Regions from separate parts of the Anaerobacillus sp. ABA4_114 genome, predicted to be linked through region 2. Evidence: predicted binding sites of a transcription regulator. Region 2 holds the regulator's gene; each other region holds the start of a gene.
The links. The regulator Rex, encoded in region 2, represses fermentation and respiration genes when NADH is low (regulators of the CRP and FNR family bind a similar motif). The targets are predictions, from matches to a motif close to TTGTGAAATATTTCACAA.
Positions count from the first base shown of each region.

Region 1: ACXAEY_RS04760 (DoxX family membrane protein) is a predicted target of Rex. The motif match lies at 1,056-1,073, and genes of this name have one in related genera.
Region 3: ACXAEY_RS05230 (cytochrome c oxidase subunit 2A) is a predicted target of Rex. The motif match lies at 1,661-1,678, and genes of this name have one in related genera.
Region 4: ACXAEY_RS12380 (cytochrome ubiquinol oxidase subunit I) is a predicted target of Rex. The motif match lies at 1,596-1,613, and genes of this name have one in related genera.

Region 1 covers NZ_JBSWUM010000001.1:964,358-967,655, reverse strand. The annotation lists partial or broken gene ACXAEY_RS04770 (high affinity choline transporter 1) at 1-280, shown strand, start outside; gene yiaA (inner membrane protein YiaA) at 434-901, opposite strand; gene ACXAEY_RS04760 (DoxX family membrane protein) at 1,140-1,646, shown strand; gene ACXAEY_RS04755 (four-helix bundle copper-binding protein) at 1,796-2,125, opposite strand; gene copZ (copper chaperone CopZ) at 2,297-2,503, opposite strand; gene ACXAEY_RS04745 (heavy metal translocating P-type ATPase) at 2,531-3,298, opposite strand, start outside.
Region 2 covers NZ_JBSWUM010000001.1:3,938,583-3,941,880, reverse strand. The annotation lists gene moaC (cyclic pyranopterin monophosphate synthase MoaC) at 110-592, shown strand; gene ACXAEY_RS20395 (redox-sensing transcriptional repressor Rex) at 636-1,274, shown strand; gene ACXAEY_RS20390 (twin-arginine translocase TatA/TatE family subunit) at 1,302-1,484, shown strand; gene tatC (twin-arginine translocase subunit TatC) at 1,505-2,272, shown strand; gene ACXAEY_RS20380 (YdiK family protein) at 2,292-2,516, opposite strand; gene ACXAEY_RS20375 (CPBP family intramembrane glutamic endopeptidase) at 2,513-3,223, opposite strand.
Region 3 covers NZ_JBSWUM010000001.1:1,064,435-1,067,732, reverse strand. The annotation lists gene ACXAEY_RS05240 (b(o/a)3-type cytochrome-c oxidase subunit 1) at 1-959, opposite strand, end outside; gene ACXAEY_RS05235 (cytochrome c oxidase subunit II) at 956-1,429, opposite strand; gene ACXAEY_RS05230 (cytochrome c oxidase subunit 2A) at 1,445-1,603, opposite strand; gene ACXAEY_RS05225 (Crp/Fnr family transcriptional regulator) at 1,738-2,445, opposite strand; gene ACXAEY_RS05220 (hypothetical protein) at 2,625-3,089, shown strand; gene ACXAEY_RS05215 (CapA family protein) at 3,219-3,298, shown strand, end outside.
Region 4 covers NZ_JBSWUM010000001.1:2,443,552-2,446,849, forward strand. The annotation lists gene ACXAEY_RS12375 (cytochrome d ubiquinol oxidase subunit II) at 1-128, opposite strand, end outside; gene ACXAEY_RS12380 (cytochrome ubiquinol oxidase subunit I) at 141-1,469, opposite strand; gene ACXAEY_RS12385 (ABC transporter ATP-binding protein) at 1,652-3,298, opposite strand, start outside.

The sequences.
Region 1 (3,298 bases), 3.0 Mb from region 2:
TAAAGGAGCAAATAAATATGGGGCAGTTGCAGGTTTAATCGTTTCCTTCGTTTTACGTCTAGGCGGGGGAGAGCCGATCATCGGACTTCCTGTATTCTTGCCATATCCAATGATCGAAGCAGGCACAGTACTCTTTCCATTCCGAACACTCGCAATGGTTTCTGGCTTAGTGACAATTATCGTTGTGTCTAAATTGACTCAAAAAGTTTGTCCACCTAAGCCATTGTTGATGCCGGCAGAGAGAAAAAATGGAAATGAAAAGATTGAGAAGATCGCCTGATTTAGGTTGTACTAATCAATGAAGCAAAATGGAATGGTTTAAAAGCATAAAATAAAGCACCTCACATAATGCGCCTACTAGCATTATGTGAGGTGCTTTTTATGATTGATTCATACTCAAATTACAAACCACCACGTTAAAATGGGGAGTCCCTTACCCTCTCTCTTTTGCCACCTGCGTATCACGAATATTTTTCTGAATCGTTATGGCTGCAAATAAACTAAGAACAAATGACATCCCGTAAAATCCTTTTTCACTTAAGATGATACTTCCAGCGTTATAAAGTCCGATTGCCATCAAAGAGATCGCGATAATTACTGCAAACCAACTTAGTCCGTAATAAATGCCCGAGACAGGGATATCTTCTTCCTTGTCTCTAACCGCTTTTTGCAGAGAAACAGCTGCATACAGCCCAAATACCAATACAGCAAAGTAATACCCCTTCTCATTCAGTTCCATCCCAGTATTAAAAAGACCGATTAAATAAGCGGAAACACCGATGACCAAAGCTGCCCAGCTTGCCCCTTTAAAAGCTGCAGTCGGTTCCCCTTCTTTTCTTTCCACCTTCACCTTTGGCTTTTTTTCATCCTTCACTAACGGGTTACCATTTACTTCTGACATTACCCGCCCCCCTTTTTACTATACGCAGGCTATTTTACTATCCTATACCGACTATTATAGCAATATTTTACATTTTAACACTATTATTGTATGAATTTTTTGTTATTTAAAAATAAGACGAGTTTATATCCTCTAATTAAATTAATCATCAAGATTGTGATACTTATCACAGAAGACGGTTTAAGGATTGGCGATAATAAACATGTGATCAGACTATTAAAGTAGGAGCGTGAGAAAAATGTTTATTCAATTTCTAAGAGAAAACAAAGTAGCTTCTGGTATTCTATTGTTCATACGTTTATACCTAGGTTATCAATGGCTAACTGCTGGCTGGGGAAAGATCACAGGTGGTTTTGATGCAAATGGCTATCTTCAAGGAGCAGTTGCGAAGGCTACCGGTGAACATCCTGCTGTGCAAGGATGGTGGGCTGCATTCTTAGAAGGGTTTGCGATCCCAAATGTCGAGCTTTTCAATGTACTAGTTGCTTGGGGAGAATTGCTTGTTGGGCTTGGCCTAATTCTTGGTACCTTCACAACCTTTGCAGCATTAATGGGAGTTATTATGAATTTTGCCTTCCTATTTAGTGGAACAACAAGCACGAACCCGATGATGGTGATCCTTGGAGTGCTGATTCTGATTGCTAGTTATAATGCAGCTAAGATTGGGCTTGACCGATGGGTGATCCCGTTTGTTAAACAAGGTTTCCACATTCGTCAGGTTAAGCCCGTGCTTGAACATAAATAAAAGAATGTTTACAATTCATTCATCACAAAAGGAAACTGCGCATTCCACTTTCTACATCTCTAATAAGACTTTATTAAAAAACAAAAAAAGCTACAGCCCCCATGCCGTTCTGAAAGAGGGGTGTAGCTTTTTATAAGTACAAATATTCATTAAGCTGCAAGCTTCTTACATGCTTCTGCACATTTAAAGCAAGCGTCTGCGCAATCTTGGCAATGCTTATGGTCGTGCTTCTTACACTCATTCCCACATGCTTCACAAATAGCTGCACAAGCTTGAGCAAGTTCAGCTGCAAATGGTGTACCTCTAACTAGAGCTTGTTCAAGGAATCCACATATATCAGCACATTCGCGATCAAGACGAATACATTCAGCCATCATCTTGACATCACCCTCTTTTAAACAAGAATCGTAACAATGATTACATGCCGTCATGCATTCATGAAGCGTTTCGATCATTGAACCGTATTTTTCGTGTGACATAATCAAATTCCTCCCTATATTTTGTATACACTATGGTATTTTTCCAATAAATTAGCGTTCTAAACGATATTTTGAACAAAATTTCCGTATAAAGGAATTTCATTTTTCGCACATTTTTCCAACATAAAAGAAGCAAGGTCTCCCCTTGCTTCCTAATCTATTCAAGTATCGTTACTTCACATCATACCCTTGTTCTTCTACTGCTTCATTCATATCAGATACTGTGACTTTAGCTGAATCGTACGATACAGCTGCCTTTCCTTGCTTCAGATCAACCTCAACACCTGAAACACCATCTAACTCGGTTAACGCTGTTTCAACTGCCGATTTACAGTGGTTGCACGTCATACCTTCAATTTTGATCGTTGTTTGTTCCATGTTTAAAATCTCCCTTCAAGAATGATATTATAATTTAACTCGCTTCAATCGAAGTGAGTTCGTTACAACTGATACAGAACTGAATGCCATTGCGGCTCCAGCTACCCACGGTGCTAATAGACCGATTGCAGCGATCGGTATACCGATCGAGTTATAGAATAATGCCCAGAACAAGTTTTGGCGAATGTTTTTCATCGTTTTTCGGCTTAAGTTGATTGCCTTTGGAATATGCTCTAAGTCGCCTCCAACAAGGGTAACATCAGCCGTTTCGATCGCAACGTCGGTACCTGTTCCGATCGCCATCCCTATATCAGCCGTTGCAAGAGCTGGCGCATCGTTGATTCCGTCACCAACCATGGCAACTCGTTTCCCTTGACCTTGCAACTCTTTTACTTTGTTTGCTTTGTCTTCTGGAAGAACTTCTGCATAAATACCTTTGATGTTCACTTGTTTTCCAATTGCTTCTGCCGTGCGTTTATTATCTCCAGTAATCATGTAAACATCGATACCGAGATTTCGTAATTCTTGTATCGCCTGTTTCGATGTTTCTTTCACTGTATCAGCAACGGCAATGATTCCCCTAATGTTATGCTCGATGGCGATGAACATTGCGGTCTTTCCTTCTGTTTCATAAGCTGCCATCACTTCTTCATGTTGCGTGTACTGAATATTTTCTCGTTCCATTAATTTTCTCGTTCCGACCAGCACCCTCTTACCGTCGATCAGAGACGTAATACCGTGCCCCGGGATCGCTTCGAAACTCTCAGCTTCATCCACTTTGATTTGTTTTTGTTC
Region 2 (3,298 bases):
GTAATAAAAATTCTTGTTAAAAAACAGCAAAAAGGATAGAAATGGTGTATAGTCACAAGTAGCAGCATTCCATTTAACCTTCTATCATCTATAGAAGAAAGGGGCAGCCATGAGTTCATTTACTCATTTTAATAAAGAAGGCCGCGCACAGATGGTCGATATTACAGAGAAAACTCCGACTGCTCGTACAGCGGTTGCCAAAACGAGCGTGAAGGTTAGTGAAGAAATTTATACTGGTATCAAAGACGGAAATATGAAGAAAGGCGATGTGCTTCAAGTCGCCCAAATTGCCGGGATTATGGCAGCAAAAAAAACGTCTGATCTCATCCCTATGTGTCATCCGATAGCGCTTTCTGGCGTTGACCTTCATTTCGACTGGGAAGTGAGCGCTTCCTTTTATGAGCTTACGATTGAAGCTCATGTGAAAACAAAAGGAAGTACCGGAGTAGAAATGGAAGCGCTGACGGCAGCATCAGCGGCGGCATTAACCGTGTACGATATGTGCAAAGCGCTGGATAAAGGCATCGTTATCGGGGAAACCTATCTCCTTACAAAAACAGGGGGAAAAAGCGGGGATTACAAGCGCGAGTAGGACAACCATAGATTGAGCGCGGAGGTCAATGTGGAGGGTGTTTATGGATATTGATCAAACAAAAATTCCGCAAGCGACAGCAAAACGACTGCCGCTCTATTATCGCTATTTAAAAAATCTTAGTGCATCTGGTAAACAGCGGGTAAGTTCTGCTGAATTGAGCGATGCGATAAAGGTAGATTCTGCTACCATACGAAGAGATTTTAGTTATTTCGGTGCTCTTGGTAAAAAAGGGTATGGGTATAATGTTCATTATCTGTTATCTTTCTTTAGTAAGACCCTAGATCAAGATGAAACGACCAGGGTAGCTCTAGTAGGAGTAGGTAACCTTGGGACAGCGTTTCTGCACTACAATTTCATTAAGAATAACAATACGAAGATCGAACTGGCATTTGATGCGGATGCTGCAAAAGTAAACCAAGAAATTGGTGGTATTCCGGTTTACCATATCGATCAGTTTAAAGAACAGGTGAAGAAGAACGACATCTCAGTCGTTATCCTTACAGTACCCGTTCATGCTGCTCAGTCGATTGCAGATCAGATGGACGAGGCTGGAATTAAAGGGATTCTGAACTTTACGCCAGCACGTTTGACCGTACCAGATCATATTCGAGTGCACCATATTGATCTGGCTGTTGAACTGCAGGCTCTCGTGTATTTTATGAAGCATTATCCTGTATAAACTTACAATCTTAAGGAGGTGACACGCATGGGAATGGGTGGCGCAAGTATCGCTCTAGTTGCAGTTGTTGCTTTGATCATTTTTGGACCTAAGAAACTACCTGAGCTTGGTAAAGCAGCAGGTAACACACTTCGTGAGTTCAAGAACGCAACAAAAGGTCTAGCAGATGACGACGATGATACGAACGATAAGAAAAAAAACGAACAGTAATCGGTTAGGACGGATAGGGAATGGATGAACAAAAACAATCCATCTATGATCACATAGAAGAATTAAGAAAACGAATCATCATCACAGTCGTCGTCTTAATTCTCTCCTTTATTGCGGGACTATTCATCGCAAAGCCGGTCATCGTCTTTCTCCAGAATGCTCCTGAAGCACAGGGGATTCCGATGAACGCTTTTACATTAACAGACCCGTTAAAGGTTTATTTCAGCTTTGCGTTCCTGGTTGCTTTCATTATGACATCGCCCATCGCTCTCTATCAGCTATGGGCTTTTGTTTCGCCAGGACTTTATGATAATGAACGGAAAGTAACGTTATCGTATATCCCAGCAGTCTTTCTCCTCTTTCTTGGAGGAGTTTCATTTTCATATTTCGTCCTGTTTCCTTTTGTCATCGACTTTGTCGGGAATTTGGCAGAAAGCCTCAACATTCAGGAAATGTACGGCGCAAATCAATACTTCACTTTCTTGTTTCAGTTAACGTTACCATTTGGCTTTGTGTTTCAGCTGCCTGTGATCGTTCTTTTCTTTACAAGACTCGGAATTTTAAATCCTGCCATGCTTGTACAGATTAGGAGATACGCGTATTTTGGACTCCTCGTCATAGCGGGAATGATCACACCGCCTGAAATTATTTCACACCTCATGGTTTCGGTACCACTGTTTTTACTATATGAATTCAGCATTCTTGTGTCTCGCTATGGTTATAGAAAGAGACTACAAGCAGAGGCGAAGCGTCAATTGGAAGAGCAGGATTCGGAACAGGAAGCATAACAAAAGCGATAGGATAGCCCTATCGCTTTTTGTTTTGATCTTTTTTCTTCAGTTGATTGATTTTCTTTTTAAGTAAAAAGAAGCGAATGGAGTAAGCGAAATCAACTGTGGCGAGCACCATCAGTAGTATCGTCCAAAGGCTCCACATATCTGCATCAGAACGGGCGCTTTGAATCGCAAGGTACGTGAAGATCGAACCGAGCCCTGCGTAGAAAAACCCCATTAGAGTTGGTGAAAATCTCATGTAAGTACTCCTCCAATAAATGATTGCATTTGTTCCGCTTTCTTCTGTAGTTCTGCTAGATCATCTGCAAAGAAGATGTTAATTAAGACAACAATCGTATTCATCGTCATATGAGCGACAATCGGTACGATCAACCGCTTCGTTTTTACATATAGAAACGCGAACGTAAGTCCCATCGCAGTATAAACAAGGATGTGGTCGAAATCCAAATGGATGGCTGCAAAGATAACCGAACTCGCGATTCCAGCGATCCAAAAGTTAAACCGTGTATAGAGTGCCCCGAAAATCACTTTTCTAAAGACGATCTCTTCAAGAATTGGGCCAATGATCGCTATTACAAGGATGAAGATCGGTGATGCCTTCGCAACATCCATCAGCATCTCTGTATTTTCTGATCCAGGTTCGATTCCGAATAAATTGACTTCGATCATCGCTGCGATAATTTGAGCAAAGTAAGCCATGAAGATACCAAGAATGCTCCAGCTTACCGCTTTCCCTGCTGATACGCGGGTAGAACGTTCAAACGGCTCGTCAGGAGTTGAGCGGAGTAGAAACAGCATGATGATGAGTGCTGTAAAAAAGCTCACAACCGAGTAGCTTACGACTGGGTTCGGAACATCTAGGGATTGAAATAGTTTTGCACCCGGATATCCGGAAAGCTGCATAACAATATAAGTAATTAAGATAGTCCAATAGTGTTTTGCCAAGAAGCATAACTCCTTTTAGTGGTTTGCATGCCTAGATAAAGGCATTTTGCATACTTGTATTAGTTTAACACATTT
Region 3 (3,298 bases), 2.9 Mb from region 2:
AACCCAGATGCTCCCTTTTTACGTCCAGAGATTTCAAACGTAGCGAACAATGAGAATGCTGTCATCAAAGAAGGAACGATAACCATAAAAGTTAAGACTACCTGTAAGAATTTCCAGAACGGAGAAATCCCTGACTCTAGTAACTGATGGTGAAAGCCTACTGGAATTGAGAACAGTAGAAATAAAACGAATGATAAACGTGCTAGAGCGTCACTAAATATTTTCCCTCCGATGATTTCAGGAATAATGACATACCAACACACGTACGCAGGAAGTAACCAAAAATAAACGAGAGGATGACCAAAATACCAAAACAGCGTACGACTAAGTAAGATGTTGATGCCATCTACCCATCCAAATGACCAAGGAATAAATTGAAAGAGTACTGATGCAGCGACACCTATTGTAGCGACAAACCATAAAACCATCGTCATGACAGCCATAAAAGCAAACAGTGGAGAGAGTTTTTTCTTTGATACCTTTTTACAAATATAATAGTGACTACACATTGCCCCGCCAGCTAACCAAGTGCCAATAATAAAGAACGTTAATCCAATATAAAACAAGGGAGAAGCCTTCAATGGGGCATAAAATGTGTAAAGCACAGTACCTTCATTTAATAAAATCATAACGGTCGTTAAGACTGTTCCGATCGTCATGACGACAAATCCCAGCCATGCCATTCTAAACGGTTGATCGTAAAACTTTCCTAACGTTCTGCTTAGACCAGCGTAAAAGAATCCAATAATAAAATAGGTTGTAAAAACAAGTGCGAGTAAGATTCCATGAGCTGTGAGTAATTGATAATAGCCTATCCCTGCAGGAAGCTGAACCGTTCCACTTCTTACAAGAGTTTGAAGCAGTCCAGCAATACCTCCTAGTAGTACCGCTGCAAATGCAACATAAATGTGTGCCATACTAAGCTTTGCATCTGCACGATCAACAACTTGACTTATCATTCGATCACCTCCAGAGGCACACCCATCGCCTGGTGTCCGACTCCGCAATATTCATTGCATAAAATTAAAAATTGACCCACATCGTCAAACGTATGAGTAATTTTATTTACGTGACCAGGAGTGACCATCATATTCACGTTTGTCTTTGGAATTTGAAATCCATGCACAACGTCTTTACTCGTTACCGTAAAATGAACAGTCGCTCCTTTCGGAATTTTCAAGTCTTGAACAGACTGAAATGTGAACGCTTGAGCAATCATTACCAATTCGTATTCGTTTTCTCCAATCTTTTTTAAGCCTGGTTCGTCGAATGGAGCCGTAATATCGACTTCTTGAGGATCTAAAATTTCATCATCACTCGGCGGTGTGTGACCCATTGCAAATGCATTGATACCGATAATCAGTAAAAAGACGACTAATGTTCCACTTCCGACAATTAACCAGATTTTCTCAAACTTATGAATGTGCATATGCTTCCCTCCTGATTAAAACCTCGCTACATATAAGCAGTAAACAGCTCCCCATGATAGAACGATAAAACCACCTACCATAAAGACAGAAATAATTGTTCCTTTAAGATCTTCTTCACTTTTCTCAACCTTTACTGAACGGTGAGCTTCACTTTTACTATCAACAAGTTTCAATTCTCTCCCCCCTAACTCAATGTCTACTCTTAGTTTAGGAGATGGAAGGAGTAGCATCTGTGACATATATCACAAACATGGTGAATTTCACACAAAAAAAAGAGGGTATAAGAGATCATGGATCTCTTACACCCTTACAATCGACATATGCTGCTAGGACATCCTTCACAGTGACAAATAGCCTTTAACCGGTCAATATCTCTTATCGTAATGACGCCACCTTCATAGTCGATGATCTCTTCTCTTTTTAACTGGTTTAACATTCGATTGACTGTTTCTCTCGTCGAGCCGATTAAGTCTCCTAGTTCTGAATTTGTTAAGCGATTTGTGAACCGCACTTTGTTGCCTTCCGATACGCCATACGTATTCGACATACGGATCAGCGTAGAGGCAAGAGCGCCATTTTTACCAAAGAACAAGAGGTCTCGAAGTTTTGTTTGTAAAAAACGCTGCATGTAACCAAGCCACTTCATGAAATCGATCGCTAAATCACCATTTTGCCAGAGGAGCGTTTCAAGATCCTTTTGTTGAATAACACCAAGAGTACAATCGCTTATTGCTTCTGCAGTATAACTATTCGTTATGTGAACATCATCTTTTAAATCACCGAACAAATCTCCAGATTGGAAATAATACAGTACAAGGTCTTTTCCTTCATCTGAGCTTTTTGTTAATTTCACCGCACCTTGTTTAAGAAAGTAAATATGTTGGCACTCTTCACCTTCCCAATAAATCTTCTCACCACGAGGCACATGCCTCTCATACATAACACCTTTTAGTTTTGAGAAATTTTCAGAAGCAAAGGACTGAGTATTGTAGCCAGCCGTGTTTTTTGAAATCATTGGGCACTCCATTATCCGAACTCCTTTCGTTCCAATTCATCTTAAGTTTAGTATACCAGCAACCTTGAATTTAAGGTGTGACAATAATCACACCTTTCAATCAGGGTGTGACGAAATACACATCTTGAAAGGGATAAAGCGATTAAACTAAATGAAAATAAACCATAGGAGGTTAAAAAATGGTCACTGGCTTATTACTAATCGATGACAAAAATAGTGAACTCCTAAACACTGCTCATTATAAAGAGAAGTTAGATGAGTTCCTCATGATCACAAGACCTTTCACAGAGGAAATCATAATCGTCTCTAATCACCCTAAAACTATCTTACCTTACACACCACGAGACATACGTATCGTGACGGAGTACTATAAGCATTCAGGCATTTTGGGACAGCTGCATGCTGGCCTTTCACTATCAAGTTATCAGGCCAATATTGTGGTTGATTACGAAACATCATTTCATGAACTAGAGCTTCAACCCCCGATTGAAGAATTCTCAAAAACAAATCCTGACCTGATCCTTTTTGAGAAATCAAAGATAAACGGAATCTACAACAAATCGATCGTACCAGTACTGTCTGAATACCTTGAACACCCAAGCAAGGCGACAAGGAAATTCGATGACCTCAATTTTGTATTGTAACGAATAAAAGACACGACAATAGTCACAATTCGACTAGTCGCGTCTTTTTTTTTGAAAAGAATTAGGACTATTTGTAGAGATACCATATAATAAGTGTATCGTTTTAAATCTATAACAAAGGTGAACTCAATGAAAACTAAATTTATCGTTATTTGTGCGCTAGTTGTTTTTCTCGCTACTAGTGTGACGTTTCTTTTACTTTCTACTGG
Region 4 (3,298 bases), 1.5 Mb from region 2:
ATATGATCTCGGCCTGTTAATTCACCATAGTATGCAAAGAAGCCGGCTCCGAAATCGATTGAAGCAGTGATTAGATAGCCATATAGAAATACCCATAACACCGTGATCCCTATAACCTGAATATCCAATTTGACACCCCCCTATCTAGATTTTGCGATTTCCTCTAACTCATTTTCTGCTGGATTCGAGTGGAACATCTTTCTAAGAACGATGACACAAAGCGTCCCGAGGACGATGTATAACAATAAGAACAAGATCAGCATCAAGCCTACGTGATCAGACGTTGTTGCAGCGTGACCTGTTCGGAGAATGTCCCAAAGGATCCAAGGCTGACGCCCCACTTCTGAGAAAATCCATCCAAATTCAATTGCAAGCATCGAAAGCGGTCCTGCAATGACGATAAGCCTTAGTAACCATCTGTTACCCGGGTTGAATCGTTTAACCCTTAAAGCGAGCATATAGAAGAACGTCAGAGCTGCTAAATACATTCCGATTCCTACCATGCCATCAAAAAGGTAATGGATAAAGAGTGGCGGTGTTTCATCTTCTGGTACTTGATCTAAGCCCATCACTTCCGCACTCGGGTTACCGTGAGCAAGGATACTTAAGAAGTTAGGTAACACGAGACCGTATTTAACTTCTTCATTCTCTTCATCTAGAATACCTCCAACAATTAACCCTGCATTCCCAGTTGTTTCAAAATGCCATTCTGCAGCAGCTAGTTTTTCAGGTTGGTATTCCGCAAGAAACTTCCCTGCGAAATCCCCTACCATCGCGGTCCCAATCGCAAAAATAAAACCTGCTGTCATCGTCAGTTTCAACGCTTTTTTGTAATACGTACCAGTCTTGCCCCTGAGCATCATAAATGCTGTGATCGCGGCTAGTACGATTGCCGATGTAAGGTATGCGGACATCACAACATGACCTACTTTAGTTGGCGTCGCGGGATTAAACATCGCAGCAAGCGGTTCTATATCAGTCAATACACCATCGACCATCGTAAAACCTTGTGGAGCATTCATGAACGCATTGACTGTAGAGATAAAGACTGCCGACATGGTTGAACCGATTACGACTGGTATTGAAATCAACCAGTGGTAGATTGGCTTTTTAAATCGATCCCATGTATATAAATAGATTCCTAGAAAGATTGCTTCAAAGAAAAACGCAAACGTTTCTAAGAATAAAGGCAAACTGATTACCTGACCGGCAAGCTGCATAAAGTTTGGCCAGAGTAAAGAAAGCTGTAAGCCAATAGCCGTTCCTGTCACAACCCCTACTGCAACCGTTACAACAAACCCTCTTGACCAGCGCCTTGCTAATAACGTGTAGTAAGGGTCATTGCGCTTGATCCCGATCCATTCTGCTAAACTAATAAGCAAAGGCACACCAACACCGAGAGTTGCAAAGATTATATGAAACCCTAGTGTAAGGCTTGTTAAAAGCCTGCTGAGCATCGCTGAATCCATTTCCACCTACTTCATCCCCTTTTAAATCAACTCAATGTCTTGTAAACAATCTTCCCTTATCAACTTGAACAAAAACTAACAAACATGTGAAGCTTTCTACAAATCTATTATGACTGAACGAGGACTTTGTGACAAGTATCACAATCTAAAATAAAAAAAGAAGTCCGAAAAGGACTTCTTTATTAACCTGCATCCATCATATTAAACTGTGAACGGACTAATTCGTAGTAGGTTCCACCTTTACGCATCAATTCGTTATGATCTCCCTGCTCTAATATACGACCATGATCTAACACGATAATATTGTCTGCTCCACGGATTGTTGACAGCCTATGGGCGATCATAATCGCTGTTCTACCTTCGAGTACGACGTTTAGTGCGTTCTGAATCTTGAGCTCAGTTTCTGTGTCGATACTAGCGGTTGCTTCATCGAGTATCAAAATTCTCGGATCGGCTAATAACGCCCGGGCGAAAGATAACAACTGACGTTCACCCACTGAAAGTACGTTACCCCTCTCTTCAACTTCCGTTTCATACCCATTGCTTAGCCTCTTGATAAACTGATCCGCTCCGACTGCTTCTGCTGCTTCGAGCACTTCTTCATCTGTTGCATCAGGTCGACCGAAACGAATGTTTTCCATAATCGTACCAGAAAAGATAAACGTATCTTGAAGCACGACACTCACTTTTTGGCGCAAACTATCCAATTTAACATCTCGTAAATCGACGCCATCGATTTTTACTGACCCTTTTGTAGGATCATAAAACCTACTGATCAGATTGGCGATCGTTGATTTACCAGAACCAGTGTGCCCAACAAGTGCAACTGTTTCGCCCGCTTTCATTCGTAAACTCATCTGATGAAGTGCTTTTCTTTTCTCATCATAGGAGAATTCAACGTCTTCGAACGTGATTTCACCTTTCATTTCTTTAAATTCTCTTGCGTCCTTTTTCTCAGGAACATTTGGCTTTTCATCTAAAAATTCAAAAATTCGCTCTGATGAAGCCATCGCTACGAGTAGCTGGTTATATACTTGACCTAATCTTGAGATCGGTTCCCAGAACATTCCTAAGTAAAAAGCAAACGTTACGAAGACACCATAATCAAGACCGTTCTGGATTAAATAGACACCAAACCAAATCAGAATCGCTGTTCCAATTGCATTCGACATCTCTACGAAAGGTCGGAACATCGCACTCTTCTTCGTCGCATCCTTCCAACTTGAGTACGTTTCATGGTTTACGCCTTCAAAGAAGTCCATGTTCTCTGTTTCCTGTGTATAAGACTGTGTCACGCGAATACCTTGAATGCTTTCGTTCAAGTGAGAGTTTAGCTTCGCTTGCTTCACCCTAACCTGCTGCCATGATCTCCTGATCCTTCTTCGTAGCCTAGTCGAGATCAAGAACATGAGCGGCAGGATAATCATGATCGCTAGCGTCAACTCTGGACTTAGAATAAACATGACCACGAGGATACCAAGTAACAGAACGATATCCATCAACAAGTTGATAACACCATTTGTAAAAAGTTCTTGCATCGAATTTACATCGTTTATGATTCTTACTAAGATTGAACCTGCTGATCGTTTGTCAAAGAATCCATGCGATAGCTTTTGTATGTGCTTAAATAACCCTTGCCTAATATCATAGATGATGTATTGACCCAGCTGATTCGTCCATTTGATACGGTATGTGTTCGAAATCCATGAAATGACATACAGCACGGCTATACCAATAATGAGCTGAATCAATAGTGTTTCATCTTTATTTTTTATCGCATGATCGAAAAGCAATACCCCGATAAAGATCGGTACGATCAACCTTACAGC